Regions from separate parts of the Flavobacterium sp. K77 genome, predicted to be linked through region 2. Evidence: riboswitches for the same ligand, from Rfam matches in the RefSeq annotation. Region 2 holds a riboswitch; each other region holds the start of a gene.
What was found. Region 2 has a riboswitch for S-adenosylmethionine ahead of L1S34_RS10275 (homocysteine S-methyltransferase family protein). Riboswitches for the same ligand answer to the same signal wherever they lie in the genome.
Positions count from the first base shown of each region.

Region 1: it holds a riboswitch for S-adenosylmethionine, as region 2 does, so the genes downstream of both, L1S34_RS08305 (Na+/H+ antiporter NhaC family protein) here and L1S34_RS10275 (homocysteine S-methyltransferase family protein) in region 2, are expected to answer to the same signal.
Region 3: it holds a riboswitch for S-adenosylmethionine, as region 2 does, so the genes downstream of both, L1S34_RS04255 (hypothetical protein) here and L1S34_RS10275 (homocysteine S-methyltransferase family protein) in region 2, are expected to answer to the same signal.

Region 1 covers NZ_JAKIHO010000003.1:239,030-249,428, reverse strand. Annotated here, with positions in the region: gene L1S34_RS08345 (bifunctional UDP-3-O-[3-hydroxymyristoyl] N-acetylglucosamine deacetylase/3-hydroxyacyl-ACP dehydratase) at 1-519, shown strand, start outside; gene lpxA (acyl-ACP--UDP-N-acetylglucosamine O-acyltransferase) at 589-1,374, shown strand; gene efp (elongation factor P) at 1,432-1,998, shown strand; gene L1S34_RS08330 (UDP-3-O-(3-hydroxymyristoyl)glucosamine N-acyltransferase) at 2,086-3,015, shown strand; gene L1S34_RS08325 (nuclear transport factor 2 family protein) at 3,017-3,379, shown strand; gene sucD (succinate--CoA ligase subunit alpha) at 3,475-4,347, shown strand; gene L1S34_RS08315 (hypothetical protein) at 4,561-4,983, shown strand; gene L1S34_RS08310 (cytochrome-c peroxidase) at 5,033-6,223, opposite strand; SAM-I-IV-variant riboswitch at 6,479-6,575, shown strand; gene L1S34_RS08305 (Na+/H+ antiporter NhaC family protein) at 6,630-7,952, shown strand; gene fabG (3-oxoacyl-[acyl-carrier-protein] reductase) at 8,136-8,882, shown strand; gene L1S34_RS08295 (hypothetical protein) at 8,982-10,399, shown strand, end outside.
Region 2 covers NZ_JAKIHO010000005.1:45,810-56,208, reverse strand. Annotated here, with positions in the region: gene cysD (sulfate adenylyltransferase subunit CysD) at 1-385, shown strand, start outside; gene L1S34_RS10300 (sulfate adenylyltransferase subunit 1) at 483-1,727, shown strand; gene L1S34_RS10295 (nitrite reductase) at 1,841-3,931, shown strand; gene cobA (uroporphyrinogen-III C-methyltransferase) at 3,924-4,697, shown strand; gene L1S34_RS10285 (precorrin-2 dehydrogenase/sirohydrochlorin ferrochelatase family protein) at 4,700-5,278, shown strand; gene L1S34_RS10280 (NAD(P)/FAD-dependent oxidoreductase) at 5,509-6,561, shown strand; SAM riboswitch class I at 6,736-6,848, shown strand; gene L1S34_RS10275 (homocysteine S-methyltransferase family protein) at 7,098-8,099, shown strand; gene L1S34_RS10270 (hypothetical protein) at 8,155-8,610, shown strand; gene L1S34_RS10265 (vitamin B12 dependent-methionine synthase activation domain-containing protein) at 9,100-10,399, shown strand, end outside.
Region 3 covers NZ_JAKIHO010000001.1:955,324-965,722, forward strand. Annotated here, with positions in the region: gene L1S34_RS04240 (hypothetical protein) at 1-156, shown strand, start outside; gene L1S34_RS04245 (DUF3293 domain-containing protein) at 387-779, opposite strand; gene L1S34_RS04250 (hypothetical protein) at 975-1,364, opposite strand; gene L1S34_RS04255 (hypothetical protein) at 1,361-2,029, opposite strand; SAM-I-IV-variant riboswitch at 2,090-2,188, opposite strand; gene L1S34_RS04260 (hypothetical protein) at 2,492-3,556, opposite strand; gene L1S34_RS04265 (hypothetical protein) at 3,608-3,928, opposite strand; gene L1S34_RS04270 (hypothetical protein) at 4,481-5,362, opposite strand; gene L1S34_RS04275 (DUF3127 domain-containing protein) at 5,411-5,755, opposite strand; gene L1S34_RS04280 (ATP-dependent DNA helicase) at 5,814-7,163, opposite strand; gene L1S34_RS04285 (hypothetical protein) at 7,279-7,722, opposite strand; gene L1S34_RS04290 (hypothetical protein) at 8,286-9,083, opposite strand; gene L1S34_RS04295 (reverse transcriptase family protein) at 9,086-10,399, opposite strand, start outside.

The DNA of each region.
Region 1 (10,399 bases), on a different contig from region 2:
ACGCAGTTTGCAAAAAAAATGGCGAAGATTATCAAAATAGAACAACGTAATTACGTACCAGTTTATGATTTGAATCAAGAGCCTTTGATGGATATTCATAAAATCATGGCTGTTTTGCCACATCGTCCACCGTTTTTATTGATTGATCGCATTATTGAAATGTCTGAAAGTCATGTAGTCGGAATGAAAAATGTAACAATGAATGAAAATTTCTTCGTAGGACATTTTCCAGAAGCTCCAGTAATGCCAGGAGTTCTTATTGTAGAAGCTATGGCACAAACAGGCGGAATTTTAGTTTTGAGCACTGTTCCAGATCCAGAAAATTACTTGACGTATTTCATGAAAATTGATAATGTCAAGTTCAAACATAAAGTTTTACCCGGCGATACATTAATCTTTAAGTGTGATTTGATTACACCAATAAGAAGAGGTATTTGCCACATGCAAGCCAATGCTTACGCTAACGGAAAATTAGTAGCTGAAGCAGAATTAATGGCGCAAATTGCAAAAAAACAATAATTTTTTTGTTGATTTGGTTAATCGTTTTTCGGTTAATCGATTAAACAGGTAAACGATTAAATAAAGATTATGAATCAACCACTAGCTTACGTTCACCCTGGTGCTAAAATTGCCAAGAATGTTGTTATAGAGCCTTTTACCACCATACACAACAATGTAGTTATTGGTGATGGAACATGGATTGGATCGAATGTGACCATCATGGAGGGAGCCCGCATCGGAAAAAATTGTAATATTTTTCCAGGCGCAGTTATATCGGCAGTGCCGCAAGATTTAAAGTTTGGAGGCGAAGATTCGCTTGTAATTATTGGCGACAATTGTACAATTAGAGAGTGCGTTACAATAAATAGAGGTACAATTGCTTCAGGTCAAACTGTTATTGGAGACAATTGCTTGATTATGGCAACGGCTCATATTGCGCATGATTGTCACGTTGGTAACAACGCCATTATTGTAAATGGTGTATTATTAGGTGGTCACGTGACTATTGGCAATTACGCTATAATTGGAGGATTGTCAGCTATTCATCAGTTTATTAGTGTGGGTGACCATGCTATGATTTCTGGTGGATCATTGTTGAGAAAAGATGTTCCGCCTTACACAAAAGCAGCAAAAGAACCACTTTCATATGTAGGTATAAATTCTGTTGGTTTAAGAAGACGTGGATTTACCTCTGAAAAAATCAGAGAAATTCAAGAAATCTACCGTATTTTGTATCAAAAGAATTACAATGTAACGCAAGCATTAGGGATCATTGAGGCAGAAATGGAAGCGACTCCAGAACGAGATGAAATTATCGATTTTATTCGAAATTCATCAAGAGGAGTAATGAAAGGCTACTCAGGAAATTATTAAAAATAGAAACAAATATAAACCGCTATTACATTTAAAATAATAGCTAAACATACCAAAATGGCAACTACATCAGATATTAAAAACGGATTGTGCATTAAATACAACAACGATATTTATAAAATTATCGAATTTTTACACGTAAAACCAGGTAAAGGTCCTGCGTTTGTGAGAACTAAATTAAGAAGTTTGACTAACGGGAAAGTATTAGATAATACATTTTCTGCAGGTCATAAAATTGATGAAGTTCGTGTAGAAAATCATAAATTTCAATTTTTGTATCCAGAGGGAGAGCAATTTCACTTCATGAATACAGAAACTTTTGAGCAAATTTCATTGAACAAAAACATTTTAGACTCACCAGATTTACTAAAAGAAGGTGAGAATGTAATGGTAAGTATCAATACCGAAACTGATTTACCTTTATCCGTTGATATGCCAGCTTCAGTAGTTTTAGAAGTAACTTACGCAGAGCCAGGAATTAAAGGAAATACGGCAACGAATGCTACTAAATCTGCAACTGTCGAAACAGGTGCTACTGTAAATGTACCTTTGTTTATCAACGAAGGTGACAAAATTAAAATTGAGACAGCTACGGGTTCTTACATGGAGCGTGTAAAAGAGTAATTAATTTAGGTTTTCTATTTTTTGAAACAAATTTCAAGTTTGATCAAAATAGAAAACCTAATTTGCTTTTTATTAAAGATATATTAGATGAAATTCGAAAAAGTTTACGCTCTACAAGATATAGCCGCAATTATTGGTTGTGAGTATGTTGGTGATGCCAATTTTCCGGTGCAAGGTATGAATGAAATTCATGTCGTTACACCAGGAGATATAGTATTTGTGGACCATCCAAAGTACTATGACAAAGCTTTGCAATCGGCCGCTACAATTGTTTTAATCAATAAAAAAGTAGACTGTCCAGAGGGCAAAGCACTTTTGCTTTCTGATGATCCTTTTCGAGATTTTAATGTATTGACAAAGCATTTTAAACCCTTTCAGGCAACTAATTCTGCTATTGCTCCTTCTGTAAAAATTGGAGAAGGAACTGTAATACAACCCAATTGTTTCATAGGGAATCAAGTTGTAATTGGCAAAAATTGTTTAATTCATCCCAACGTCACTATTTACGACCATACTATAATTGGTGACAATGTGATTATTCATGCAGGAACCATTTTGGGAGCCGATGCTTTTTATTACAAAAAACGTTCAGAAGGTTTTGACCAATTAATCTCCGGAGGTCGCGTTGTGATTGAGGATAATGTTGGTATCGGCGCTTTGTGTACCATTGATAAAGGTGTAACGGGTGATACAACTATTGGCGCAGGCTCAAAGTTAGATAACCAAGTACACGTTGGACACGACACTGTTATTGGTAAAAAATGTTTGATTGCTTCGCAAACCGGAATTGCGGGATGTGTTGTCATTGAAGATGAAGTTACTATTTGGGGACAAGTAGGAACTACCAGCGGGATTACCATAGGCGCAAAAGCTGTAATTATGGGGCAAACGGGAGTTACCAAATCGGTTGAAGGTGGGAAATCCTATTTTGGTACACCAATTGAAGAATCCAGAGAGAAATTGAAACAATTAGCTCACATTAAAAAGATTCCAGAAATTTTAAATAAACTAAAATAATATGTCTGTAAAAGAGATAGTTCAAAAGTTTTATAAGTCGGATGCCTTAATTGATAGTGCGGTCATCAAAGATTTTCTTCACCCAGAAGTGGTAGTGGAGTGGAATAGTAGTAAAGGTTTTGTTGAGCTAGATTACAATGCATTGGTTCAATTATCCGATGAATTAAGTAAAGCTTACGTGCGTTCAAAGGTGCGCATTAGCCATATCTTAGCAGAGAATGATCTGGTGTCTTTACGCTACTCCCATTTTGTAAAAACTATTGAAAATCCTAGAGAGGAGATGTTATTAGCTCATTTTAATGTTATTTGGCAAATTAAAGACAACAAATTATTTCGTGGCTATCAAATGAGTCAATTATCCTAATTTTAGTATCAAAAAACTGCCGAAGCACTAGTAATTAGTGATTACTATTTTATACTTTTGCATAACCATTTTAAAAACTACATAAAAAATATATCATGAGTGTTTTAGTTAATAAAGATTCCAAAATAATTGTTCAAGGTTTTACTGGAAGCGAAGGTACATTCCACGCTTCTCAAATGATTGAATACGGTACAAACGTTGTAGGTGGTGTTACTCCAGGAAAAGGAGGAACAAGTCATTTAGATCGTCCGGTATTTAATACTGTAAAAGATGCTGTTGATCAAGCAGGTGCTGATACAAGTATCATTTTTGTACCACCAGCTTTTGCTGCTGATGCTATTATGGAAGCTGCTGATGCTGGTATTAAAGTAATCATTGCAATTACTGAAGGAATTCCAGTTTCAGATATGATTAAAGCTAATTCTTATGTAAAAGAAAGAAATGCAAGATTAATTGGTCCTAACTGCCCAGGTGTAATTACTCCAGGTGAAGCTAAAGTGGGAATCATGCCAGGTTTTGTGTTTAAAAAAGGTACTGTTGGTATCGTATCTAAATCAGGTACTTTAACTTACGAAGCCGCTGACCAAGTTGTAAAACAAGGATTAGGAATCACTACTGCAATTGGTATTGGTGGAGACCCAATCATTGGAACTACTACAAAAGAAGCAGTTGAATTGTTAATGAATGATCCTGAGACAGAATTAATCATTATGATTGGTGAAATTGGAGGTCAATTAGAAGCTGATGCTGCTAAATGGATAAAAGCGGATGGAAACCGCAAGCCAGTTGTTGGATTCATTGCTGGAGAAACTGCTCCTGCAGGAAGAACAATGGGTCATGCTGGTGCAATTGTTGGAGGATCTGACGATACAGCTGCTGCTAAAAAGCAAATCATGAGAGACAACGGAATTCACGTTGTTGATTCACCAGCTGAAATTGGTAAAAAAGTAAAAGAAATTTTAGGATAATGACCTAAAATATTAATATTATAAAGCCTCACATTTTGTGGGGCTTTTTTTGTTGTAAATTAAATTAAAGAAATATCTTTGCACTTTATTTAAAAAATCTTACATCCAAGGTTTTTTTTTAATAAAAACAAAACACACGAATAGTTTTCAGTGAGCCTCACGATTTTGTGAGATCTTTTTTTGTGAAAATCTATTCCATTAAAAATAACATATATGTACAAAGAATTAGAAAAATTCACGGTTACCAATCAATTTTTATTCAATGCTGAGGATAGTTTAGAGCAAGTTTGTAATGCTTCTGAGGGATCTGGCATATTTTTAGTTTACGCTGTAGGTGACGAGAAAGAATTAATTATGGTGGGTTCAACTGGGACTGTTCAAAATAACGGCGCTTTGAAAATAAAAAATGGCGGTTTATTCGATAAAATTGTAGAAGGTCACCAATTTGCAAAAACAGGAAGAAAATATTCTTGGCCAGCTCAAATGAAAAAAGAAGTTATATCTGCTCTTGAAGTAGTTTGGTATGAGACTTTTAACAATGAAGTGAAATCAATTCCAACTGCTGTAGAAGGTCAAGTATTACAATCATTTTTGGATGAAAACGGAACGCTGCCTAGATGGAATGTTGCTTTCTAATAAATTTCCTTAAAAAATTGAAAGTCCCCAATTAAAGTTGGGGACTTTTTTATTTAAAAGGATTCGACCATTTTGGATCGGTATATACATTAGAGCCTGATAGGGTTTTTATGAAAGCAATCAATGCATCTACTTCGGTGGCTGTCAAATTCAATTTTTGTCCAGATCCGTTTGGACGCAATCTCGGATCTAAATTGGTATTGCCAGGAGCAATTGTAATAGTGCCATAATGGCCAATCACATTTTGCAAAGTAGCTAGATTAGCTGTGTGCATAAATGCTCCATTGGTACTTCCATCTTTTTTGACAGCGTCTCGCAAGGTCGGGGATCTAGTATTTGTAAGATCAATACCATTTGAATTTAGTATTCCAATAATTCCGTTATTACGACTATTGGGGTCAATACTAAATTCAGGTGCTTGATGGCATCCTGCGCAACCTAATCCTCCAGCAGTTCTACTACCACTTGAATCAAATACCGGTGGTGTTAAAAACAGATTTTTTCCTTGATTTTCTTGTACTGTAAAGTTTGGAAAAAGTTGATTTTCAGTAGCTACAAGTGCGCGACCTGTATCATATTTTGCATCGAATGATTGAATGCTTCTAATAAATTGCGCTAAAGCCAATTGAATTTTGTTTTCAGTAATATCTTCTGAACCATAAACAAACTTGAACAATTCTTTATAATATCCGATGTTTTGAAGTTTACTCGTCAGTGTATTAAAATTACCATCGCCCAAAGTACCGCTAAAACCCATTTCAATATGATCTTGAATTGGTTGTGTTGTTTGATTTTCTAAATTACTTGCTCGTTCATTCCAGAAAAATTTACTTTCATTATTAAAACGAGTATTTATCAATCTCATGCTATGTCTACTCGTTAATCCGTTTACACCAGTACTTGCTTGTGCAACATCTCCAAATGCATTGGCTTGAACGTGACAACTTGAACATGAAACTGTATTTGTAGCTGAAAGATTTTTGTCATAAAATAAAACACGTCCCAATGTCGCTCCTTTGTCTGTAATAGGATTGCTTGTTGTATTGTCCTTTGTGATATAAGCAGGTACTACTTGATTAGCATAATTGTCTAATTGACTTAAATTTATTTTCCCTTCAAAGCTTGCTTTTATATTGGGGTAAGCTTCAATTGCAATATAATCAGTTGCGTCGTTAGTATTGCTGCAACTAGCTGTTAAAATACTAGCAGCAATAAATAAGCTATGTTTAAGTAATTTCATTATTTTGTGTTTATAAACTTGATTGTTTTACTATTCAAACCTTTAAAAATGATTTATTATTTAGATTAGACTATCCATGATAAAAATAGTTTAATTTAAATAAATACTTATTTATTATCATAAATTATTGATAATTAAAATTTATTATCTAATATTATTTGCAAAATATTAATAGAAGTATTTTGCTTTTTTAGTGGAAAGTTTGATATTTTTTACCGTTTGCTTAATTATTCGCAAAAAATCAATTACTTTTGCACCCGTTATCACGAATCCTGTAAAGGGATAGCAACCTGCAACAACAAGCAAGGTGCTAAAACGATAAGCCAAATCCTTTGGAAAAAATGTTGTTTACATTCCCAATACCAGCTTTGTTTTTCGTCATAACACTTAATTTAAAATTATTTTTATGACAAATTTTACTAAGGAATCCGGAAATCCGTATGCTTTGATTCCGCTATTTATTTTTATTTTTACTTTTTTGGGTGCTGGTATTTTACTAGATGATTTTTATGCGTTTCCTTCACCAGTAGCAGTATTAGTAGGTATTATTGCTGCATTCATTTTATTTAAAACATCAACTGATGATAAAGTAGATACTTTAATTGCTGGTTGTGGTGATAGTAAAATCATGACAATGTGTTTGATTTATTTGTTTGCTGGTGCTTTTGCCGTGGTGAGTAAAGCCATGGGTGGTGTAGATGCAGTAGTAAATTTAGGGATTAGTACTATTGATGTGGCTTATTTTCCGTTAGGAATTTTCTTGATTGCCTCGTTTTTATCTACTGCTACAGGAACTTCTGTTGGGGCTATTGTAGCAATTGGACCAATTGCGATATCTCTCGCTGATAAAAGTGGTGCTTCTATGCCATTAATTGCTGGCGCTTTATTAGGTGGTTCTATGTTAGGAGATAATTTATCAATGATATCAGACACGACAATAGCCGCTACACAATCTCTTGGTTGTGATTTGAAAGATAAATTTAAGATCAACTTGTTTATTGCACTTCCGGCGGCCATTGTAACTATTTTAATTTTCTTTTATTTGGGTTTTAATTCAGATGTTGTTGCTGTAGATATCGCTAAAAATGATTACTCTTTGTGGGCTATTTTGCCTTATGTTTTAGTAATCGTTCTTGCCGTTGTGGGTGTCAATGTATTTTACACATTATTGCTAGGAACTATAATTGCAGGTTTGATAGGTTTTTACAATGACTCATTTACGGTAATGGAATTTACCCAGAAAATTTATGAAGGCTTTACTAGTATGACCGATATCTTTTTGCTATCTATGCTTACAGGAGGATTAGCTGCTATGGTTGATAAGGCTGGAGGTATTACTTGGGTTTTAAACCAAATCAAAAAAAGAATCAAAAGTAAAAAATCAGCACAAACTGGAATTGGAGTGTTGGTAGGATTTGCCAATTTAGCTATTGCCAATAATACTGTTTCTATTGTAATTACAGGGCCTATTGCAAAGGAAATTAACGATGAATACGGATTGAGCGCTAAAAAATCGGCCACTATTTTAGATATTTTTTCTTGTGTCATTCAGGGAATATTGCCTTATGGAGCTCAAATTTTGTTGATACTGAATTATGCCAATGGCAAATTAGATTTTCTTGATATTTTGAGTAATGCATGGTATCATTTATTTTTACTTGTGTTTACATTGATTGCTATTTATGCTGCTTTTTGGGATAAACTAGCCTACCGTTTTTTGAAGGTATAATTGTAAAAATTATTGTTCATAATCAAGCCTAAATTTTTTTTAAAAAAGGAAATAGTATATATTTGGCAAGTCGTTTTTAGCCCTGATAGCAACGGAAATCCTTTTGGGTACGCGACAGCGGATCTAAAAGATTGCAGTGAATAGCAGGAATAGCTTCGAAAAAAAAATAACTAATTTTTGATTATGAAATTACTAGAAGGAAAAGTTGCCATTATAACAGGCGCAAGTCGCGGAATTGGGAAAGGAATTGCAGAAGTTTTTGCAAAACATGGCGCTAACGTTGCGTTTACATACAGTTCATCAGTTGAGTCGGCAATGGCTTTGGAGAACGAATTGAATGCATTGGGCATTAAAGCTAAAGGATACCAATCAAACGCAGCGGATTTTAATGAAGCACAAACGTTTGTGGATTCAGTTTTGGCTGATTTTGGAACAGTTGATGTATTGATTAACAACGCCGGAATTACAAAAGATAATTTGTTGATGCGTATGTCTGAAGAGGATTTTGACAACGTTATGGATGTGAACTTGAAATCGGTTTTTAACATGACAAAAGCCATTCAACGTACCTTTTTAAAGCAACGTGCAGGATCAATTATTAATATGAGTTCAGTGGTTGGTGTGAAAGGTAACGCAGGACAAACGAACTATGCGGCTTCAAAAGCAGGTGTAATTGGTTTTTCGAAATCAGTTGCTTTAGAATTAGGTTCAAGAAATATTCGTTGTAACGTAATTGCGCCTGGATTTATTGAAACTGAAATGACTGCAAAGTTAAACGAAGATGTTGTAAAAGGTTGGAGAGATGGAATTCCGTTGAAAAGAGGTGGTTCTACTGAAGATGTAGCTAATGCATGTTTGTTTTTTGCATCGGATATGAGTGCTTATGTTACCGGTCAGGTACTTAATGTATGTGGCGGAATGTTGACTTAAAATGTCATTAAAAGATTTAAAATTCAAAGATTGAACGAATTTTGAACTTTAAAACATATTATAAGCTGTAAATTCTTCAAATCTTTTAATAAAGAATAAATGACAACAAACACAATACTATTGGTACTTTTATCTTTGATACTAGCTGGGGTGTTGTCGTATTTACAGTATATTTATAAAGCTAAAAATCAAACTAAAACGGTTTGGTTTTTGGCTTTTTTGCGTTTTTTATCGCTTTTTGGTATAATGTTACTGTTGATAAATCCGATAGTCACGCGTAAAACCTTGGAGTTATTTAAAACTCCTTTGCTAGTTGTGGTTGATAATTCGAGTTCAATTTCTTTTTTAGAAGCCACCAAACAAGCCAAAGCAACAATGCAAGCTTTGCAAGATAACGCAGCATTACAAGAAAAGTTTGAAATACAATCTTTTCAATTTTCTAATACCATGGAGCCTTTTAGTCAGCTAGATTTTAAAGGAAGCCAAAGTAATATTGATGTGGTTGCTAAAAACTTGAAGAGTAATTTTAAAAACAAAACTTTTGCCACCGTTTTGATTACTGACGGAAATCAGACTTCGGGAAGTGATTATGTATTTCAATTCGATCAGCAAAATAAAGTATATCCTGTAGCTGTGGGCGATACGACAACCTATTTGGATTTGAAAATTAGTCAATTAAATGCTAATAAGTATGCGTTTTACAAGAATAAATTTCCTGTAGAAGTGTTTTTACAATATGCAGGAAAGCAAAATGTCACGGCTAGTTTCTCCATTTCGCAAGGGAATAATGTCGTGGTAAAGCAAAGTATTTCTTTTTCTGCTTCAAAAAATAGTGCCACTTTGAATTTGCTTTTACCTGCAGATAAGGTGGGATTGCAGTTGTATCAAGCTAAAATAAGTTCGAATTTGACTGAAAAAAATAAATACAATAACGTAAAGAATTTTGCAGTTGAAGTACAGGATCAAAAAACGGCTATAGCTATTGTATCGGCTATTGATCACCCGGATATTGGTGCTTTTAAAAGAGCGATTGAAACTAATGCGCAACGCAAAGTAACGGTAGTTAAACCCAATCAAATTAACAACTTACGCGATTATAATATTCTTATTTTTTACCAGCCTACTGCTGCTTTTAAAAGTGTTTTTGAAGGTGCTAAAAATGCTAAAATTAGTAGTTTTATAGTGACCGGGATGTCAACCGATTTTAATTTTTTGAATCAGCAGCAAAATGATTTGAATTTCAAAATGAGTGGCCAAAGTGAAGATTATTTGAGCGTTTTGAATACTGATTTTAATTTATTTGCTACTGATGATATCGGTTTCGATGCCTTTCCTCCGTTACAAAATGCATTTGGTACCATAACATCAAAGGCGGGTCTTGAAATTTTACTTTCGTCAAAAATAAGAGTGATGAATACTAATGCACCACTTTTAGCTTTTGCTGAAAATGAAAACCAACGTAAGGCTTATTTACTAGGCGAAAATAGTTGGAAGTGGCGTTTGCAATCGCATATTAA
Region 2 (10,399 bases):
AATAGAGAACGGTCAAAACGTACGCGTTTTTCCAATTTCGAACTGGACCGAGCTAGATGTGTGGAGTTATATCGAACAAGAGCAAATTGAAATTCCATCGATTTATTTTTCGCACAAGCGTAAAGTATTCTTACGTGATGGAATGATTTGGTCTCACTCTCCATTTGTTTACCAAGAAGAAAACGAAGAAATCGTGGAACGTATTGTTCGTTTTAGAACGGTAGGTGACATGAGTTGTACCGCAGCAGTTGATTCTTACGCAGCAACAATCTCTGAAGTAGTGGGCGAAATTAGATCTTCAACAATTTCAGAAAGAGGCGCTAGAATTGACGACAAACGTTCGGAAGCAGCGATGGAAAAAAGAAAACAACAAGGATATTTTTAGAATACCAATTGAAAAATTTAAGGATTTGAAAATTAAAAGATTTAAGGTGTGTAGTTTTTAAAACTTGAAACTTTAAACCTAAAACAAAAATAGTAGAATGGAAGTTTTAAAGATAGCAACAGCAGGAAGTGTAGATGACGGTAAGAGTACCTTGATTGGGAGGTTATTGTATGATACGCAATCGTTGACAACAGATAAATTAGAAGCAATAGAAAAAAGCAGCAAGCAAAAAGGTTATGATTATTTGGATTTTTCTTTGGCTACGGACGGTTTAGTGGCCGAAAGAGAACAAGGAATTACCATTGATGTGGCGCATATATATTTTTCGACAGCCAAAAAAAGTTACATCATTGCTGATACTCCTGGTCACGTTGAGTATACGCGAAACATGGTTACAGGAGCTTCTACTTCGCAAGTATCGATCATTTTAATTGATGCTCGTAAAGGTGTAATTGAGCAAACCTACCGCCACTTTTTCATCAATAATTTATTGAGAGTAAAAGAAGTTATTGTTGCGATCAACAAAATGGATTTGGTGGATTATTCGGAAGAAGTTTTTAATAAAATCAAAGCGGATTTTGAAGCCTTAAATGCTAAAAGTACTTTCAAAGAACAAAACGTGAGTTACATTCCGTTAAGTGCTTTGACAGGTGACAATGTAGTAGAATCATTAGGAGGAATGCCTTGGTATCAAGGACAAACCATTCTGGAGCATCTGGAAGCTTTAGAACCAGCTGATGTGTACGAAAAAGGTAAAGCGCGGTTCCCTGTTCAAACCGTTATCCGACCAAAAACAGAAGAATACCACGATTTTAGAGGCTATGCCGGAAAACTGTATGGGAATAATATCAAAGTGGGTGATGCGGTAACGGTGCTGCCTTCTTTAACAGAATCAGTGGTGACAAATATTCACTTTTTTGACAAGCAATTTGAGGAAGCAACTGTGGGCTCTTCAATCACCATCGAATTAGAAAATGATATCAACGTAACTAGAGGCGATATGATTGTAAAATCATCTGAATTGCCAAAAGTAGAGAAAGACATCAACACCACCGTATGCTGGATGGACAGTAAAAAGTTAGTTCCTGGTGCTAAATATTTTGTACAACACAATACTAACAGAGTTTTGGCTAAGATTGACAGTGTGAAAAATGTGATTGCAACTGACTTCTCAGGAACAACAGAAGCCTCTCAACTTGCCATCAACGAAATTGGCGAAGTGAATATTAAGTTAAGCAAAGCCATTTATTTTGATGCGTACAACGATAATAAATCAAACGGAGCTTTCATCTTAATTGATGCTACAACCAACACAACAGCAGGAGTAGGATTTATAAAATAGGCCCCCTAACCCCCAAAGGGGGAATTAGTGGGAATAATGATAAAATAAAACAAATTATTAACTAAATAATATACTCGGCTACCTCCCTTTTGGGGAGGGCTGGGGTGGGGCTTATGGAAAGTTTTAGAACCGAAATTGAAGATCCGATTGTTCAAAAAGACATAATCGATTTAGAAAGAAAAATTGCTTTATTCCGTGATGGAAAAATTGACGACGAGCGTTTTCGTAGTCTGCGATTAGCACGTGGTGTTTACGGGCAGCGTCAAGAAGGCGTGCAAATGATTCGTATCAAATTGCCTTTTGGTAAAGTAACTAGCGAGCAACTCGTGCGCATCACAAAAGTTTCTGATGAGTATTCAACAGGGCGTTTGCACATTACAACGCGTCAAGATATCCAAATTCATTACGTGAGTTTAGATCGAACACCGCAACTTTGGGCTGAGTTAGAAAAAGACGATGTTACCCTAAGAGAAGCTTGTGGAAACACAGTTCGAAATATTACCGCAAGCGAAACAGCAGGAATTGATCCAGAGGAACCTTTTGATGTGTCTCCGTATGCGCATGCGATGTTTCAGTTTTTCTTGAGAAATCCGGTTTGCCAAGAAATGGGACGCAAATTCAAAATGTCGTTCTCATCATCAGATAAAGATACGGGTTTGAGTTATTTACACGATTTGGGTTTTATTCCAAAAATTGTAGACGGTATAAAAGGTTTCAAAGTAATGTTAGGTGGAGGATTAGGTTCGCAACCGAGTCATGCTGAATTGCTTACAGAGTTTATTCCGGCTAATCAAATCATTCCTACTACAGAAGGGATTTTAAGAATTTTTGACCGCTACGGCGAAAGAGCCAAACGTTTAAAAGCACGTTTGAAATTTTTGTTGAAAGAAATAGGGAAAGACGAATTTTTACGATTGGTAGACGAAGAGAAAAAAGCCTTGTCTCACCAAACTGTTGAAATTGACACCACTGCTTTTGAAGGAGCTATTGCAGCGCCATTATTAGAAGTTCCAAAAGTCGAAATTGAAGATACAGCAGCTTTTGAAGCGTGGAAAAAATCAAATGTAATTCCGCAAAAACAAGCGGGTTATGTGGCCATCGGAATCAAAGTACAATTAGGCGATTTTTATACTGATAAAGCTAGAGCATTAGCGCATTTGATCAAAAATTATGCAGCAAACGAATTGCGTTTTACGTTGCGTCAAGATATTTTAATTCGTCACGTAAAAGAGGAAAACCTTCCTTTCTTTTACCAAGAACTAGCCAAATTAGATTTTGTAACCACAGGCTACAACACGATTGCTGATATTACAGCTTGTCCGGGTACGGATACGTGTAACTTAGGAATTGCGAGCAGTACCGGAATTGCGGTAGAGTTAGAACGTGTTTTAACTACTGAATATCCGCAGTACAGCAACAACCGTGAAATTACTATTAAAATTAGTGGTTGTATGAACGCTTGCGGGCAACACAATATGGCCGAAATTGGATTTCAAGGAATGTCAATCAATGCTGGTAAATTAGTAGCTCCAGCCTTGCAAGTTTTGTTAGGCGGTGGAAATTTAGGAAATGGAAACGGAAGATTCTCTGATAAAGTAATCAAAATTCCGAGCCGAAGAGGACCAGATGCTTTGCGTTTGATTTTAAATGATTTCGAAGCCAATGCAAACGGACAATCCTTCTTGAATTATTATGACGCTCAAGGCGAAAAATATTTCTACGAATTTTTGAAACCGTTAGCCGATGTAACCAATCTTACCGAAGCTGATTTTGTTGACTGGGGAAATGCAGATAATTATGTAAAAGCAGTTGGGGTAGGAGAATGTGCGGGAGTTGTAATTGACTTGGTAGCTACTTTATTATTTGAAGCGAAAGAAAAATTGACTTTTGCTCAAGAAGCTTATGAAGATGCAAAATGGTCTGATGCTATTTATTTGGCGTACGCCGGATTTGTCAACGGAGCCAAAGCATTATTACTGGCTGAAAACCAAAAAACAAACCACCAAGCGGGAATAATCGATTTGTTTGATACCGTTTTTGTGGCTACAAATACAATTCAATTGCAATCTTCTTTACGAGAATTGGTATATCAAATCAATCAAAATGAACCTTCTGCTGAATTTGCTAAAAAGTACATTCAAGATGCCATTGTGTTTTTTGATGCCATCGAAGCGTATAGAAATAAAGACTTAGCTGATGCTTAAAAAGAAACAACCCATCGTAACACTAGTTGGTGCGGGTCCTGGTGATCCCGATTTACTAACGATCAAAGGTGCCAAAGCATTAGCAGAAGCGGATGTGGTATTGTACGACGCCTTGGCCAACGAGGAGATTTTGACGTATGCTCCCAAAAAATCCATTAAGATTTTTGTAGGCAAACGCAAAGGCTGTCATGAATATTCGCAAGACCAAATCAACCAATTGATTGTAGATAATGCCTTAACGTACGGACATGTAGTTCGCTTAAAAGGAGGCGATCCATTTATTTTTGGCCGTGGAAGTGAAGAAATTGACTTTATAGAAAGTTTTGGCATATCTACATCGGTGGTGCCTGGAATTTCATCCTCGATTGCTGTTCCGGCTTATCAAGGGATTTCATTGACCAAAAGAGGCGTTTCTGAAAGTTTTTGGGTAATTACGGGCACAACTTCTGATCGAAAATTGTCAAATGATGTGGCTTTGGCTGCACAATCATCAGCAACAGTAGTTGTTTTAATGGGAATGAGCAAACTCACTCAGATTATCGATTTGTTCCAAAAAGAATCTAAAGGTGAAACACCGGTTGCTATTATTCAAAACGGAACCACTCCTCAAGAGAAAATTGGGGTTGGAACCATCAACACCATTGAGCAAGTGGTGGCGCAACAACAATTAAGTTCACCTGCCATTATCGTCATTGGCGAGGTGGTTAAAGAAAGCAATAAATTAAAAGGCTTTTACGAAGAATTCATAGCCAAAGAATTGAAATAACAGTGGAAAGAAACGAATTATATCCAATTTTTTTAAAATTACACAACCTCAATGTGCTCATTGTGGGCGGCGGAAATGTGGGTTTAGAAAAACTATCGTTTCTGTTGAAATCCAGTCCCAATGCCAATGTTGAGGTAGTAGCACCTTGGTTTTTGCCGGAGTTAGAAACCTTGGCGGCAAGTCACCCAACAGTGAAGTTGACTTATAAAAAATTCAATCGCTGGATGCTCCGTAAACGCCACATGGTGATTGCTTGCACCGATGATTTGAAAGTCAACAAGAGGATTTATGATTTGTCCCGAAAAAGATATTTGATTTGCAACATTGCTGATACGCCGCCTTTATGTGATTATTATTTGGGCGGAATTGTAACCAAAGGAAATGTGAAAATTGCCATTTCAACCAACGGAAAATCACCCACTACAGCCAAACGACTGCGAGAGTTTTTTGAAGAAATTATTCCAGACGATATTAATAAAATGGTCGAAAACTTGAATGAATATCGCAAAACACTGAAAGGGAATTTTGAGGAAAAAGTTCAAAAAATGAATGAAATCACAGAGACGCTCAAAGCAAAGTAAACACAAAACACAATCTTAAGTTCATAGAAAAAAGCTAAGATGTAATAGTTCTTAATAATCAGTTTCTGTTTTTTTAACTAAACAGAATAGTGATATTTGTACTCAATTCAAAATAAAAGTATTGAGCTCCTGAGTTCAATACGATAACATAGATAAACACAATTAACAATTTCCATTACAGCCTACAATTACAATTGGAAGCAAAACAAAGGATACTAAATTAAATCAAAATGATTAAAACAGACATACTCATTATTGGCGCAGGGCCAACAGGTTTATTTGCAGTTTTTGAAGCAGGTTTATTAAAATTAAAATGCCATATATTAGATGCTTTGCCACAAGCGGGAGGGCAGTTATCAGAGTTATATCCTAAAAAACCTATTTATGATATTCCTGGATTTCCAGAAGTATTGGCTGGCGATTTAGTAGATAATTTAATGGAGCAAATCAAGCAGTTCGAACCAGGGTTTACCTTGGGTGAACGTGCAGAAACCATCGAAAAACAAGAAGACGGAACATTTATTGTGACTTCAAACAAAGGCAAAAAATTCCATGCGCCAGTTATTGCTATTGCTGGTGGATTGGGTAGTTTTGAACCAAGAAAGCCATTGATCGAGGACATCGAATTTTACGAAGATAAAGGAATTAAATACTTCATCAAAAATCCAGAAAAATTCCGTGACAAGCGCGTAGTTATCGCTGGAGGTGGCGATTCGGCTTTAGATTGGAGTATCTTTTTGTCAAATGTAGCTTCAGAAGTGACTTTGATTCACCGTCGCAACGAGTTTCGTGGTGCTTTAGACTCTGTAGAAAAAGTACAAGAGCTTAAGTCTTCAGGTAAAATAAAAATGATTACGCCAGGTGAAGTAGTGGGTTTAAAAGGAGCTGAGCATCTTGAGGCAGTTGTAGTCGAGGAAAACGGCGCACAGCGCACCATCGAAACCGATTACTTTATTCCGCTTTTTGGTCTTACGCCAAAGTTAGGTCCTATCGGCGACTGGGGATTAGAAATCGAAAAGAACGCCATCAAAGTAAACAACGCCTTAGATTACCAAACTAATATTCCTGGAATTTTCGCTATTGGTGACGTAAATACCTATCCAGGAAAATTAAAATTAATCTTGTGCGGATTCCACGAAGCCACATTAATGTGTCAAGCGGCCTACCAAATCATTAATCCAGGAAAGCGTTATGTGTTAAAATACACTACCGTTTCTGGTGTAGATGGTTTTGACGGAACTCGTAAAGAAGCTCCAAAAGCGGTTGTAAAAGCAATCGTGTAAATAAAGTTGCAGCGTCACAAAGGTTCTGAATTGCTAAGGTTGGTTAAAATCTTAGCAATTCAGAACCTTTTTTTATTTTAAAGTTTTGCAACAAACTAAGCTACAATCTTTAAAAAAAATACTTGCAATTGTTAGCGCTATGTCGTTCCTTTGCACTGTTCCTATATTTATTGAAAGTTATCACGAAAGGCGGAGGGAAAAGACCCAATGAAACCTTAGCAACCCTTTATTTTTAAAGAAGGTGCTACATTCTACTTTATACAACCAGTATCAAAGATAGATAACACAAGAATACTTCTACAGTATTTCTCAAACCTTTTCTTGACAACTTATCGAATTTTTTAGAGCAGATTAATGGCGCTTTTCAGTCATAATCGTTCCTGCTGTACGCTATATCTTTTTATTCGCCCAAAAAAGGCGAATAAAAAGGATGCCGCTGCCATCAGGGCTATATAGAAAAATTGGGAACTTTTGGAAACACTAATCAAAAGTAAAAATCACAATTTTAAATTGTGATTTACAAGAAATACAAAGTTATGTCAAGCATTCACGAAGCCATTAAAAAAAACATCCTCATCCTTGATGGAGCTATGGGAACCATGTTGCAACGTTATAATTTCTCCGAAGAAGATTTTAGAGGAGAACGTTTCAAGGATTTTCCACATCCATTAAAAGGAAACAACGATTTATTGTCGCTCACGCAGCCACAAGCTATAAAAGACGTGCACGCCGCTTATTTTGAAGCCGGAGCTGATATTGTTGAAACCAATACCTTCTCTGGAACCACGATCGGCATGGCTGATTACTATCTTGAAGAATATGTGTATGAATTGAACTATGAGTCGGCAAAAATAGCCCGCGAAGTAGCCGATGAATTTACCGCTAAAAATCCAGACAAACCTCGTTTTGTTGCGGGTTCCATTGGACCTACGAATAGAACAGCAAGCATGTCACCAGATGTAAACGATCCAGGTTATAGAGCCGTAACTTTTGATGATTTACGCATCGCGTACAAGCAACAAGTAGAAGCGCTTATGGATGGTGGTTGCGATTTACTTTTGGTAGAAACTATTTTTGATACCTTAAATGCCAAAGCAGCGCTTTTTGCCATTGAAGAAGTAAAAGACGAACGCAATCTTGATATTCCAATCATGGTTTCAGGAACGATTACCGATGCGTCTGGAAGAACTCTTTCGGGACAAACGGTTGAGGCTTTCTTAATTTCTGTGTCGCACATACCGTTGTTGAGCGTAGGATTCAATTGCGCCCTTGGTGCCGATTTGCTCAAGCCGTATTTACAAACTTTGTCGCAAAACACATCGTTCAACGTATCGGCGCATCCTAATGCAGGATTACCGAATGCTTTTGGAGAATACGACGAAACCCCAGAACAGATGCAAGCTTTTATCAAAGAATATTTAGACGATAATTTAGTAAATATTATAGGTGGTTGTTGCGGAACAACACCAGCACACATCAAATTAATTGCAGATATAGCCAAGGAATACAAACCGAGGGTTTCGACTGCGGTGATGTAAATTGAAAATATATGTTGCAAATAGTAAATTGTGTCAATTTAAGAGTTTAGAAACTATGTTGAAATCTAAAATAATTGTATTTCTTTTTATTTTACTTAATTTTTGTTCTTGTGATAAATTAGATACACGGGATATATTTGTTAAAAACAGTTCTGATAGAGTAATATTTAGCATATTATCTTATAACGATAGTATGAATAGTGGTGGGTTTTATTATGAGTTTAGAGATGATTTTGACGAATCAAAAAGAGGTAAATATGATATGCCTTTTGTTTTTAATGAAATTAAAAAAGGACAAAAGGATTATAATGGAGATAGACCTAGATATTGGGATACTTATTTTGATAGTTTAGACGATAAAAAAGCAAGATTATTCATTGTACATAAAGACAGCGTGGATAAATATGGTTGGAAGACAATATTTAAGAAAAATATTTACAATAAAAAATATTTTATAACTCTAGAAAAGTTAGATAGCCTGAATTGGCAGATTGAATATAAAGGAATTTAGTTAATATGAGATAGCGCGGATTTGTAATTCGTGCCCGTAAAGAGAGTAAGTCTAGTTTTGTCATTCCGACGTAGGAGGAATCCCCAGCTGGCGCGAGCGTCCCGCTCGTGCACTTAATATAGACAGGAAAAGGTTTTTAAGAAAAAAGAATAAGTACAAGCGTGACGCTCTCGCAAACAGCAGAGCAACTTGTTTAGATTCTTCGTTCCTCAGAATGACAAAATTGAAGAATAAAGAAACGGAAGAATCAACAAAAAAGAAGTGTGTTGCAAGCACAATGCCCGCGTGAGGGATAGCAGTGGCATCCTTTTGTGAAGCGATAGCGAAGCAAAAGATAGAACGAATAGCCCGACCCGACTTTTTTTTGGAGGGACACGCCCAAAAAAGAATTGAAATAAAATGGTAAGGTTTTGAAAACTTTGCATCAAATAATATCATAAAAACAACTCAGAACCTATGCTACTTAGGATCTTAGTAACTTAAATTAAAATGGCAGAAAAAAGAAGAAACCTAGTATTGTCAGGATTAGAACCCTTAATCATTACGCCGGAAAGTGTATTTGTGAATGTAGGGGAACGAACCAATGTGACGGGTTCGCGAAAATTTCTTCGATTGATTAAGGAAGAAAAATACGATGAGGCGCTTGATATTGCGCGCCAGCAAGTAGAAGGTGGCGCACAGATTATCGATATTAACATGGATGAGGGAATGCTCGATGGCGCCTATGCGATGACAAAATTCCTGAATTTGATAGCGGCTGAGCCGGATATTTCGCGCGTGCCGATTATGATTGACAGCTCGAAATGGGAAATCATTGAGGCGGGTTTGAAAGTCGTACAAGGGAAATGTGTTGTAAATTCGATTTCGTTGAAAGAAGGCGAAGAAGCTTTTATTCATCATGCTAAATTGATAAAGCGTTACGGAGCGGCGGTAATTGTGATGGCTTTTGACGAAGTGGGTCAGGCCGATAATTACGAAAGACGTATCGAAATTTGCCAGCGTTCGTATGATATTTTGGTGGGAATTGGATTTCCGCCACAAGACATCATTTTCGATTTGAATATTTTCCCAGTAGCAACAGGTATGGAAGAGCACCGCTTGAATGCCTTGGATTTCTTTAGAGGAACCAAGTGGGTTCGCGAAAATTTACCACATGCACACATCAGTGGTGGTGTTAGTAACGTTTCGTTTTCATTTAGAGGGAACGACACGGTTCGGGAAGCGATGCACTCGGTTTTCTTGTACCACGCCATTCAAAACGGAATGACGATGGGGATTGTAAACCCAGAAATGTTGTCGATATATGATGAGATTCCGAAAGATTTATTAGAACATGTGGAAGATGTGATTCTGGACAGACGCGACGATGCGACAGAACGTTTGCTCGATTTTGCTGAGAATGTAAAAGGAGATGCTACAAAAACCAATGAAGCAGTAGTTCAAGAATGGCGAAATGGAACCGTTCAAGAAAGAATTACACACTCGTTAGTTAAGGGAATTGATGCGTTTATCGAAATAGATGTAGAGGAAGCGCGTTTGGCTGCCACAAAACCAATTGAAGTAATTGAAATCAACTTAATGGCGGGAATGAATGTCGTAGGTGATTTGTTTGGTTCGGGTAAAATGTTTTTGCCACAAGTGGTAAAGTCGGCACGTGTAATGAAAAAAGCAGTGGCTTATCTTTTGCCTTTCATCGAAGCGGCAAAGCAAGTTGGGGATAAATCTGGTAACGGAAAAATCTTGATGGCTACCGTAAAAGGTGATGTTCATGATATTGGAAAAAATATAG
Region 3 (10,399 bases), on a different contig from region 2:
GCTGTGTCAAGCTGGGATGAATTCGGTTGTTTTACCACTGATAGTAAGAGATATAATAACATTTCAATCGTTCGAGCAATATCAAAATTAAGACCAAATAAAGAAATTAGGTACGAAGTACCGAAGCCACGAAATATGTATTTCAAATTTACATGACTCTATTTATCCCCATAATAAGTTTCATTTTAGAGATATATTTTTATTTGATTTTGACTTGTCTAAGCTCGAATTTACGAATCAAAATATAAAAAATTTGCTTCACCAAGTTACTACAGGCAAGTGTTTTTACAAGTATATTTATAAGATCATATAATGGATCAAGAAATAGTCGAAAATTGGAAAACTAGTCTTTATGAAAATAAAACTATAATGTTAAGAGATATAATTTAAAATTTAGTGTAATGAAGGGTTGCCTTTTGTTCTTTTTCTCCAAATACGAATGCTAGTTGGCCATATTTGGCAGCTAGTTCATTTGCTTTATTTAGGCCGCAATTTTCAATAAAAAAACTTTCTTCGGACCAGTTACCATCCTCGGATATTCCAATTGCTGGGCTATATTTTAGTTCAAGTATGTCAAGGTCTTGCTGTAGTTTTTTGTTTCGACTTTGATTTTTCTCAATTGAGAGAATGTCGGGTAGTGGATTCCATGCCGTAATGAAAGCCCAATTTTCAAACTTGTTACATTCTTCCTGATACTGATCGATTTTAATGTCAAAAGTAGCTGACTTCAAAACTCGATAAATTGTGTTTAGAAATGCGTCGTGATGTTCTATATCCATAATTGTTTCAATAAAAAATTAATTTAGGGTTTTGAATTCGTGCTGTCGCTTTTACTTTTTGATATTCATTTTTGCAATTAATTTGATTCAAATGTTTGTCTTGTAGTTAGTATCCCTCTGTTGTTGGAATTTCCGTGGATGAATGCGGAATGTGCAAGATTAATTTTTTCATCTTTTTACAACTGATGATTTACTTTATATTTCAATATTTGGATCGATTTCCTCTGATTTTTCAAGCATAATGGTATCATCATTAAATACAATTACCACTCTATTTTGTTGTAGTGCCATCATCATCAATTCCGTTAGTTTTAGGATTGCTTTTTTTAGCAAAGCTTCTTCTTGGATAAATTTCGGATATTGAATAAACTCTAGTTCTACAGAAGGTTCTTCTTGGCCCAAGAAAACAATTTCACACGTTCTTATCTTAGTACTCAATACCACATTCAACTCTTTTTTTACTACTTGTTGAGCAGCAGCTAATTCGTGTTTTACCGTTTCAATTGAGATGCTTTCGGTTGTATATCCGATATTCAAACCAATAGTTACTTGGGCCCTAAATGATTTGCATGAAACGCTATTCATATTTTTATAGCTTGTAACTTATTATCTACTAGCGCTACTTTGTGCCCTAAATTGAAAGCAACTACATTACCGCTTGCATCAAAATCAAATACGATATCGCTGTTGAAAGGTCGGTTTCTAATTTCTGTTTTGAGACAATCCAAATAATATCCTCTAGCAGTGACCCAGCCTTTGTTGTCAATTTCCTTATTAAAACGTTCGATAAGTTCTTCATTGGATAAAGCAAATAATGACAAAGTCCAAGCTGCAATTTCATTGGCATAAGGCTCTTCTGTTGGCAAAAATGTTGTTGAAAGGGCAAAATTTCCTTCTTCTTTTTGAATCCCATACTTTTGGATGTGGATATATTTTAATCCAAGAGGGATCAAAGCCACAAATCGTGCTTGGGTTTGGACTAAAAATGGTGCTTTTGTGTTTTGAATGCTAAAGCTTTTTCCTGTGAGTGCTTTTTTGTCGTCAAAATACAAAAGTTCAAATGGCGGACAATCAATCAAATCGAAAAGGGTGTTTATCTGCTGATGTTTGATTTGAAAAAAAGATGTTTGTGGCAATTCATTTATTAGATTTTTTACTACCAAAGTGGTAGTCTCCACATCAATGCAATAGGATGGCATAGTACGAGCTACTGATGCTTCATCAGAAATACTCAAAAATAATGTTTTCATAAACATAACAATTTAAATTTAAACTAGTGTTATGTCGACAAAATGCGATAAAGAATTTTGGTTTCTCAACACATTTGAACGACTGTTCCGCATACTAAGCCACCGTGTCGTGAGTTGATCGGTTGGCACCCCGATGAATCGGGATTCTTGATGCTTTACAAATATTGTAAATTATTTTTGAGTTGCGCAAGCAAATATTGTGAATAATCATAAATCTTTAAGGTCATAATATCGATCTATAATTTTCAATAAACTTATTTGAATTTGAAATACTTCATCTCGCAAGGAATTATTTTACAATATTAAATGAACTCACTAAAGACTAGTACCATTGTCGCAATCATTTTATATTTATGTATTTTACAGAAATAAGAATGGGATAAAAAAAGTAGATCCTTTCTACCCATAAGTTTAGCTTTTAATGGATTAACCGCAAGCTTTAAGCAACCTACTAAGATAAACTTAGATAATACCTCTTAATTGTAAATGATACTTCAATGATGAAGTTTCTTCGTAATCATCATCAAAAGGTGTTTGATCTTCTTGTTCTGCTGGAGAAAGGGTATTGTATTTATTTAATTTTTGGTAATAATACTTATCTAAAAGCTCTTGCAAATCAATGCAGTTTTGTAAAATGCTTGTTTTGAAGTAAACAGTATAGTCTTCATGTAAAACACATTTGCCGGTTTTTAAACTTTCCTCAGATACAACGTTACCAAACAACAATATCAAATCATTATACAAATGTTCTTGTTTTACTAACCATTTTAATAGATCTATTTCGTTGTCAAGAGTAATTGATTTAAATTCGTCAATCGCTATTTTAGCCTCATTTTCGATCATTAAGAATTGATAAATTTGATTGATATGCTCATAAAGCCAATAAAATGAATGATGATATTTGTAAAAATTATTTAGCATATCGATAGAATCATATAATTCTTCATATCTCTTAATCCAAGTGATTATTTTATCTTTTGAAATCTCACTGTCATTGAGTTGTCTCATTTCATTAAGAGCAGTGATTGATTTGTTTTTTAAATTGTCATATGAAGCTGAAGGAACAAAAGTTACTTTTTCATCATTATAAATAGTAAAACTTAATTGTCTCTTATTTTCATCTATAACTCTTTTATCTGTGCAAAAATCAGAACAGTTGTAAATGCCTTTTACAGAACAAACCTCGTCATCTTGTATTATAAAATTGATATAGCGACCTGATTTATTGCCAACAAAGGCAATTCCTGTTTTATTTTTATTAATACATTCATCAGAATTACATTTACCCTCATAAGCAAGTAGCTTATTGTCCTTCTTTTGGAATTCCTTGAAGATTTCTTGCAATTTTTGAAGGAAAATAGTTTTGGTAGTATCTTGATACGTAATCTTGTCCTCTAAAATTAACTCTATGGCTTTAATATTCATTTCTGAAATAGCATTTATAAGTTTTGACGCAGCTTTTTTTACATTGGTAACATCGCCTAATTCTGCAAGCTTTTGAATTAATCTTAGTTGTTCGGGTGTCATAGATATTAAAATTTAAAATTCCTAGATCTAAAGCTATTTTAATTACTTGTTTTAATCGACAAACATTGTTACTCGAAAGTCTAGTGCTTTTTCCTTGCAATTAGGACAATAATTATTGACCATATTTAATTTTAAATCAAAGTTATTGATAGTATTATAATCGAGATTATTTCCTTTTAACACATCATCAGTATAGAATAGATATTTTTCTGAATTTTTGTTTGCTAAATAATTTATGTTTTCAAACTCTAAGGTTTCCTTATTAATTGCTGGAACTGGACAATTGGTTAGATAATTAAATCTGCCACCCCCAAATCTGAACTCATTAGAAAAACCACATGACTGGCATTTTGATTTTATTATATTTCCCATTTGATTTTAATATTTGAAATTATAGATTAGTTATCATTTTATTTTAAAATTCAGCCACTAAATCGGTAACTCGGTGAATTTTCTAAAAATTTAATTTGTAATTATTAGGGCACAATATCTAGCCCTCAACGTAGTGAGGTTTCAACGATTTACCCAAAAACTAAAGCTAGAATTATAGTTTATGAACATAATTCAAATGGTAAGAATAACCAAAAGTATAGCAATTTTTACAATTAAAGATTATTGTTCCCTCCACAATTAATTCTAAACGGTCTGAAACTTTTTTCTTTATTTGTTTTGTAATTTATTTGATATCCGATGTTTCCTTGGATTTGCTGTATGTTCACACTAGAAAAAATATCTATATCCTTAAACTTTCGATAAGAATTACAAATCTATTCCTCTGTTATCCCTTTTTCTCTCCAAATTAGATGACTTAATATTATGTATTTTGTATAGTTGCCCATTGTTAACTAAGATTTGAAAAAAATGTAATAACTACAAATTAATGTCGTCATTTCAATAACCATTTAGATGAAAACGCAGTACGCACTATCCAAAAAAATGTGTGTATTCAAAGGAATATTCTTCTCTACTAAAGTACAATTGAGCATCATTTATCTGAATTTTTTCTTCCAAAATAATTTCTAATCTTTGCGTTATATCCTGCTTAATTTTATTGAGGTGCCTTTCATAGAAATCGGTTTGAGATACTAATTTTTCAGGAAAATCGGTTGGATCCTCTTCTGAATAACAATATTTGTAATTATCATTCATTCCTGTTAAAAATATTGAAATAGAATCTTCTTTCATAGAAAATCCAATATGATATTTAGGAAATATAAAATTTCCAAAATCTAAAATATCCCCTTTGATAATATAGTCAATTGAAAAAGTTTTATTGCTTTTAAGTATTTGAAAGACAAACTTTTCATCGCTAATTTCATCAATTTTAACTTCCTTTAGTTGATTAAGATGTGCTATCGATTTCAATGATAAAATTGGATTGTATTCCAGATTGAGTTTTTCCAAATTTTTGAATGCATAAAGCATATCAATATTTTCAATTTCATTGCAACTTGCGTCAATAATTCTGAGAGTTTCAAGATTTGCTAAAGCACTAAGGTTTTTAAGTTTTTGATTGCCAAATTTAATTTCTTCCAAGTTTACGCAATATTTCAAGAAAGACAAATCGAGCATGTGCTCTGAGTAATTCAAATATAGAAATGTTAATTTCTCATAATCAGAAGATAGCAAAGTGTCTTTGTAATTAATTTGGCCACCCATTTTCTTCTGCAATTTTTTCATCGTTACATTTTGGAAGGGATCTCCATTAGTAACTAAACTATGTGTTTTACTTATATCATCTTTAGTAAATCCATTTTCTATCCAATAAAGATGATTTTGAATGATATCTTTTGTGTTTGAATCCATGTTGTATTTTTATTGAGGAATTTAATAACTAATTTAGACTGACATTCCTTAAAAAGGCAGATCTTCATCGTCTTCTGGTAGATCCACTGTGTTTTCATAGCTGCTATTGGGTGTAATTGTCAAAGGATTATTTACAACTTCTATTTTAAAAGCTTTTACATCGGTATACCATTTACCATTGTATTCTCTGCTTTCTAACTCGTATGATATGGCTAGAGAATTACCAATTTGAAGTTGGTTTTCAATTATCTTATCTCCCCAAATACTCACACATATTTTTTTTGGGTACTGCCCGTTTGTTTCGACAATTATGTCTTGCTTACGCCACTGCCCATTTTTACTCATTCCAATTTGGATAGGAAGAATTTGTATAAGAGTTGCCGTTATCATCATAATTTTATTTGAAAGCGATTATAATTAAAATGATTTTTTTGTCCCAAATAGTTACGAATCAATAAAGCACAAGATTCGATTTGGCTCTGGTGACAGCTGTATATTGATATTTTAAAGAAGGTATAAAAAATGAATTCAAAAATACTTTATCCCATTCGCCACCTTGTGCTTTGTTACAGGTAATGGAATGACCATAGGTTGCTCGAATGGCACCAATATAACGATCATCAGCAGCATTACCACTTTCACGATACACTTTATTTTTTGTAAATCGTTCGTGTCGTAATCTATTTTCTTGTTCTAATCTTAGTCCTTCCGGATTTAGAATACTCTCTAGCAATACATAGTCTTCTATAATTTCGTCTACTCCCTTTATTGACTTTGACAATAGTTTTACTGGAACAAAATGTAAACCAGCTACTTGCTCTACATCACAGGTGTTTACTTCTAAAACTGTAACATGATCACCGCTGTATAATTGAAAGTCATTTCTTCTCCAGGTACTTGTTACTAGTAAAAGGTCATTTTTTGTCAATGTTTTGATTTTACTTCCAAACAATTTTTCACGGACCACATTATTGAACATTTTATTCATTTTATGGGTTGCTCCAATTGAAACTATGCTTTCAAAACCATTATTTAGATATTCTTTTATATATGCTGATGATGCTTGTGAAATAGTTTGTTTTTCTACTCCTTCTAGCGTAACCTTCTCAAAATTTGCATTAATCCTTTCTCTAATGGAAACTGCATTTTTGAGAATATAACTTCCGTCTTCTTGACGTTTTACTTCTGTAAGCAAATGGGCAGTTCCATTTAATTGAAATTTTGCTTTAAGGTATTCCAAACAAAGGGCTTTTGAGTCTGTTTCATTAACTGGAGGCAATTGGTTTTTATCGCCAAGGAAAACAATCTTGTTTTCAGGATTTCCATTTTTAATAAAAATTATTAAATCACTTAGCAATGAGTTTTTAGATGTGAACATGCTCCCTTCTGTTCTGTTTACAGTTGATGACACTATTGATGCTTCATCAATGATGTATATTGTGGTCTCTTTAATGGTGTTTTCTTTTAATTCAAATATTACTTCACCCGTTTCAGGATTTGGCTTAGTATTGTAAATTAAAGAATGAATGGTGCTGTTTACCGTTTTAGATTTACGACCCAGAATTCGAGCTGCTCTGCCCGTTGGAGCTGCAATTTTGTAATTAACAGCTTTTGAGTTCAAATAACCAATAAGTGCTGTGGTAATAGATGTTTTTCCTGTTCCAGCAGCACCACATAATATGAAGAAATCCTCTTTGTTACTATCTTTAACGAAATCACTCATTCCTAACAAAGCTGATTTCTGTTGTGCTGTTGGACAATCAAATTGTAAATGGTCTAAAATTGTAAGTGCATTTTCCATAGTATGTTGGCTTTAGTATTTCAACACCACAAAGGAAATGAGGAAGTGTGCAGGTTTAGTGCAGGGCTATTTTTTTTTATTCTTTTAATTGATTATTGAAAATGTTTTATCCTTTTTAATCTTGTAATTGAACCAATTGATTATTCATTTCAATCAATTTTTTTTCTATTTCTATAATTTTAGAATTTACTTCTTGAGTGTTTGATGAATTTCGGATAAGTTCAAGAAGTTTTTCTACTAAATCCATTTTATCATAATTCATTTTTTCTTCTAAAGATTTTAATTCAATGTACCTAATACATTTGTCTTCTGAATTTGAAATGAAATTTATATTACGAAAAGTTGTCCCAAGCCAATTTCCTGCTCCATCTTCATCTACTATAACTGCAAATTTTGAAATATTTTGTTGCAAATCAGCAAAATGAATATTGTTTTGATTTACAAAATGCTCGTTTGCAAAATAAGTTACACCTCCGTTATTTGTAGCGAGGAAGTTTCCTGTCGGAATGAAATTACCATTTACTAAGCTTACCAGATATTTATTATTTATATCTTCCATTTTATAAAAGTCTTAAAGTGAGTTAATGTTGTTTTGAATAGTGGTCGAAACTTAAAGTAGATTTCCTAAACATTAAAATATTTTATTTGAGGTTTTTTTGACCTTTTATTTGATTCAAGATTGCTAAGTCAAGTTAAATTGATGATTTGAAACGAGAATATATGATTTTGGCTATAAGTTTTCTTAATTTTTTAAACCAAAATAATAAACTAAGCAATTCAAATAATGAAATGCTGCGTGTTTTAAAAAATCATATACTCTTTTAATAACGTTTTAATTATTTATTATTCTCCAACAACGATGTAATCTTTCATTTACATAGAGTCTAAAGCTATTATAGTCATTACCACTAAACTCTTATGCATAATACATTTTATAAACTACCTAAGTCATAGACAAAATAGCGAAATCACTTAGATTCTTAGCTTACTCTTACCTAAATTTTGACATTCTAAATTCTAAAACATAGAATATAATATTTTCGATTTCAAGAAGTTTTTAGAGTAAGATTGTTTTACTTTTCAACATTAAAAAGGAAATTATACGAATTAAGTAGATTACGATTAATTTTTCAGGACTAATATTATTGCTTCTTTCAAATAATTAAGATTTTCAATGATTTCATCGTAATCTTGTTTTCTTTTTAAATAAATAAATCTTCCCTTTTTGAATAGATCTAAATCTTCTTTTGAATATTTTTTATAGTCAATATATGAATTTGATACATCAATATTTAGATTTTTGATTGATCTCAGTATTAAATCTTCATTATTTATATCTGAACTATTTCTGTGACTTAATTCATTTCTTAAACTACTTAAAAATTCGATAGTTGCTTTTAAGGGACCTTTTTCTAATTCATAAGCTTTTATAAATGCTGAAAGTTTAGCATAATAACTAATCTGATTTATTGATTTTAAGTTGTTATTTAACTTATAAATTGAAAAGTTTTTCAATATAAATTCTTGAATGTAATCCAAGTTACCATAAAATTTTTCATTGTAGTAATAATTAATTAATTCTTCGGCTTGCATATGACCATATCGACAATATTCATCAAAATTAATTGTATCATTAATCCTTCCAAGTCGGTATTTGGACATTTCTATACAATCTCTAAATAATTGATTTCTCACAGATAAATTTTCAATTTCAGAATAGTCTATGATTTTTATACCGTCAATTTTTAAGTATTTTTCGATAGAACTTAATTTTATATTTATTTCTGAATTATGAAGGTCATCAGTTGTGTGAAATTTATTTTTCAAAGATTCTTTAAACCACAAATTCTCCTCCTCTTTGCATATTTCATCAATGAGAACGAGAAGCTTTCCTAAACTTTCTTTGCTGTATTTTGGCATAGTTACGATTTATAATTTTTCATAGCTCCTTCTAATCCAATTTCTAAAATTAAATCAACTATGTTTTTACCAATGTTATCTTTTGTGTCCTTAACTTCTAATGATTTATTAGGTACTAATGATTTTGAAGGAGTTGTTTTTAGAACTAAAACGTCAAATCGATTTTTCATCTTCAGGTACGTTTCATCCTTTTCACCCTTCACCATCTTTAAATATAATAGCTTTCCATCAAGAACCATGGCCATATTAGGTTGCCCTTTTTTAACATTTCCTTTTTCCCTGCAATATTTCTGAAGGAAGAAAGAATAAGATTTATCATAGCCATACGTTTCCCAATAGTATAACCATAGACGCAATTGTTTAATGTAACGGCGGGTCACATTTACTTTTTCATTTACCACTAGACCAGTTACTTCTTGGCGAAATCCTTCTTGTTGTAAACGTACTTTACTTTCCTTTACATGAAAATTTTGGTTGGCAATAATCTTTCTTACTTCTTTGTCAAACTTACTTCCGGAAACAAATATCTTTTCAAATTTGTTAGGAGATACCTCATAGCTGTTGTGTTTACTGCTAAATGTTATATCATCTGCATATCTTGTATAATTCAAACCAAAACGTTTGGCCACACCTGATAATTGTTTATCCATTCTTTCACAAATTGTGTTTGTCAAAGTTGGTGATGTAGGCGCTCCCTGTGGTAAAACAGCAGTTGTTATTTTAACCCAATTGTTATCTATAAAACGTTCAACCTCCATTGGGGTACAGGATAATCCTGCAATCATATTTGCAATCTTTTTCCTTTCATCTGAAGTATTTAAATTAAAAGGAGCTACTAATAATCTACCCCAAACACGTGCTTTATCAACACTTGGAAAAAAATCTTTTAGGTCTAAATTATAAACATAAATCTGACCAACATGCACCTTCGCGTTATCAACTATTGATTTACCCAAGACAAAGCCGGTTGCAGCAATGTGGGGCGCATGTATTGCTTGCAATATTATATTCAGAGCTTTTTGCAACTCTTTCAATCCTTTCACTGGAGCATAGATAGTTCTATCAGTCCCAGACTTCTTTTTTATAGTAAAAGAAGTATAAGATGGTTTTCTCACACTAGCTTTAAAACTCGTTTCGTCTTTAAGCAAAACAGTTGATATGTTTTTTTCTGACTTTACAGAATTGTTCTTTATTGAATCCTTACTTATGTAGTAATTCAACTGCTTTTCTTCAAAAGGAATCGTTTTATCTCCATACATTAATTTTTTCGCTTCATTCAATAAAGCGAGAAAATCATTCTTACTATCCATTTTTTT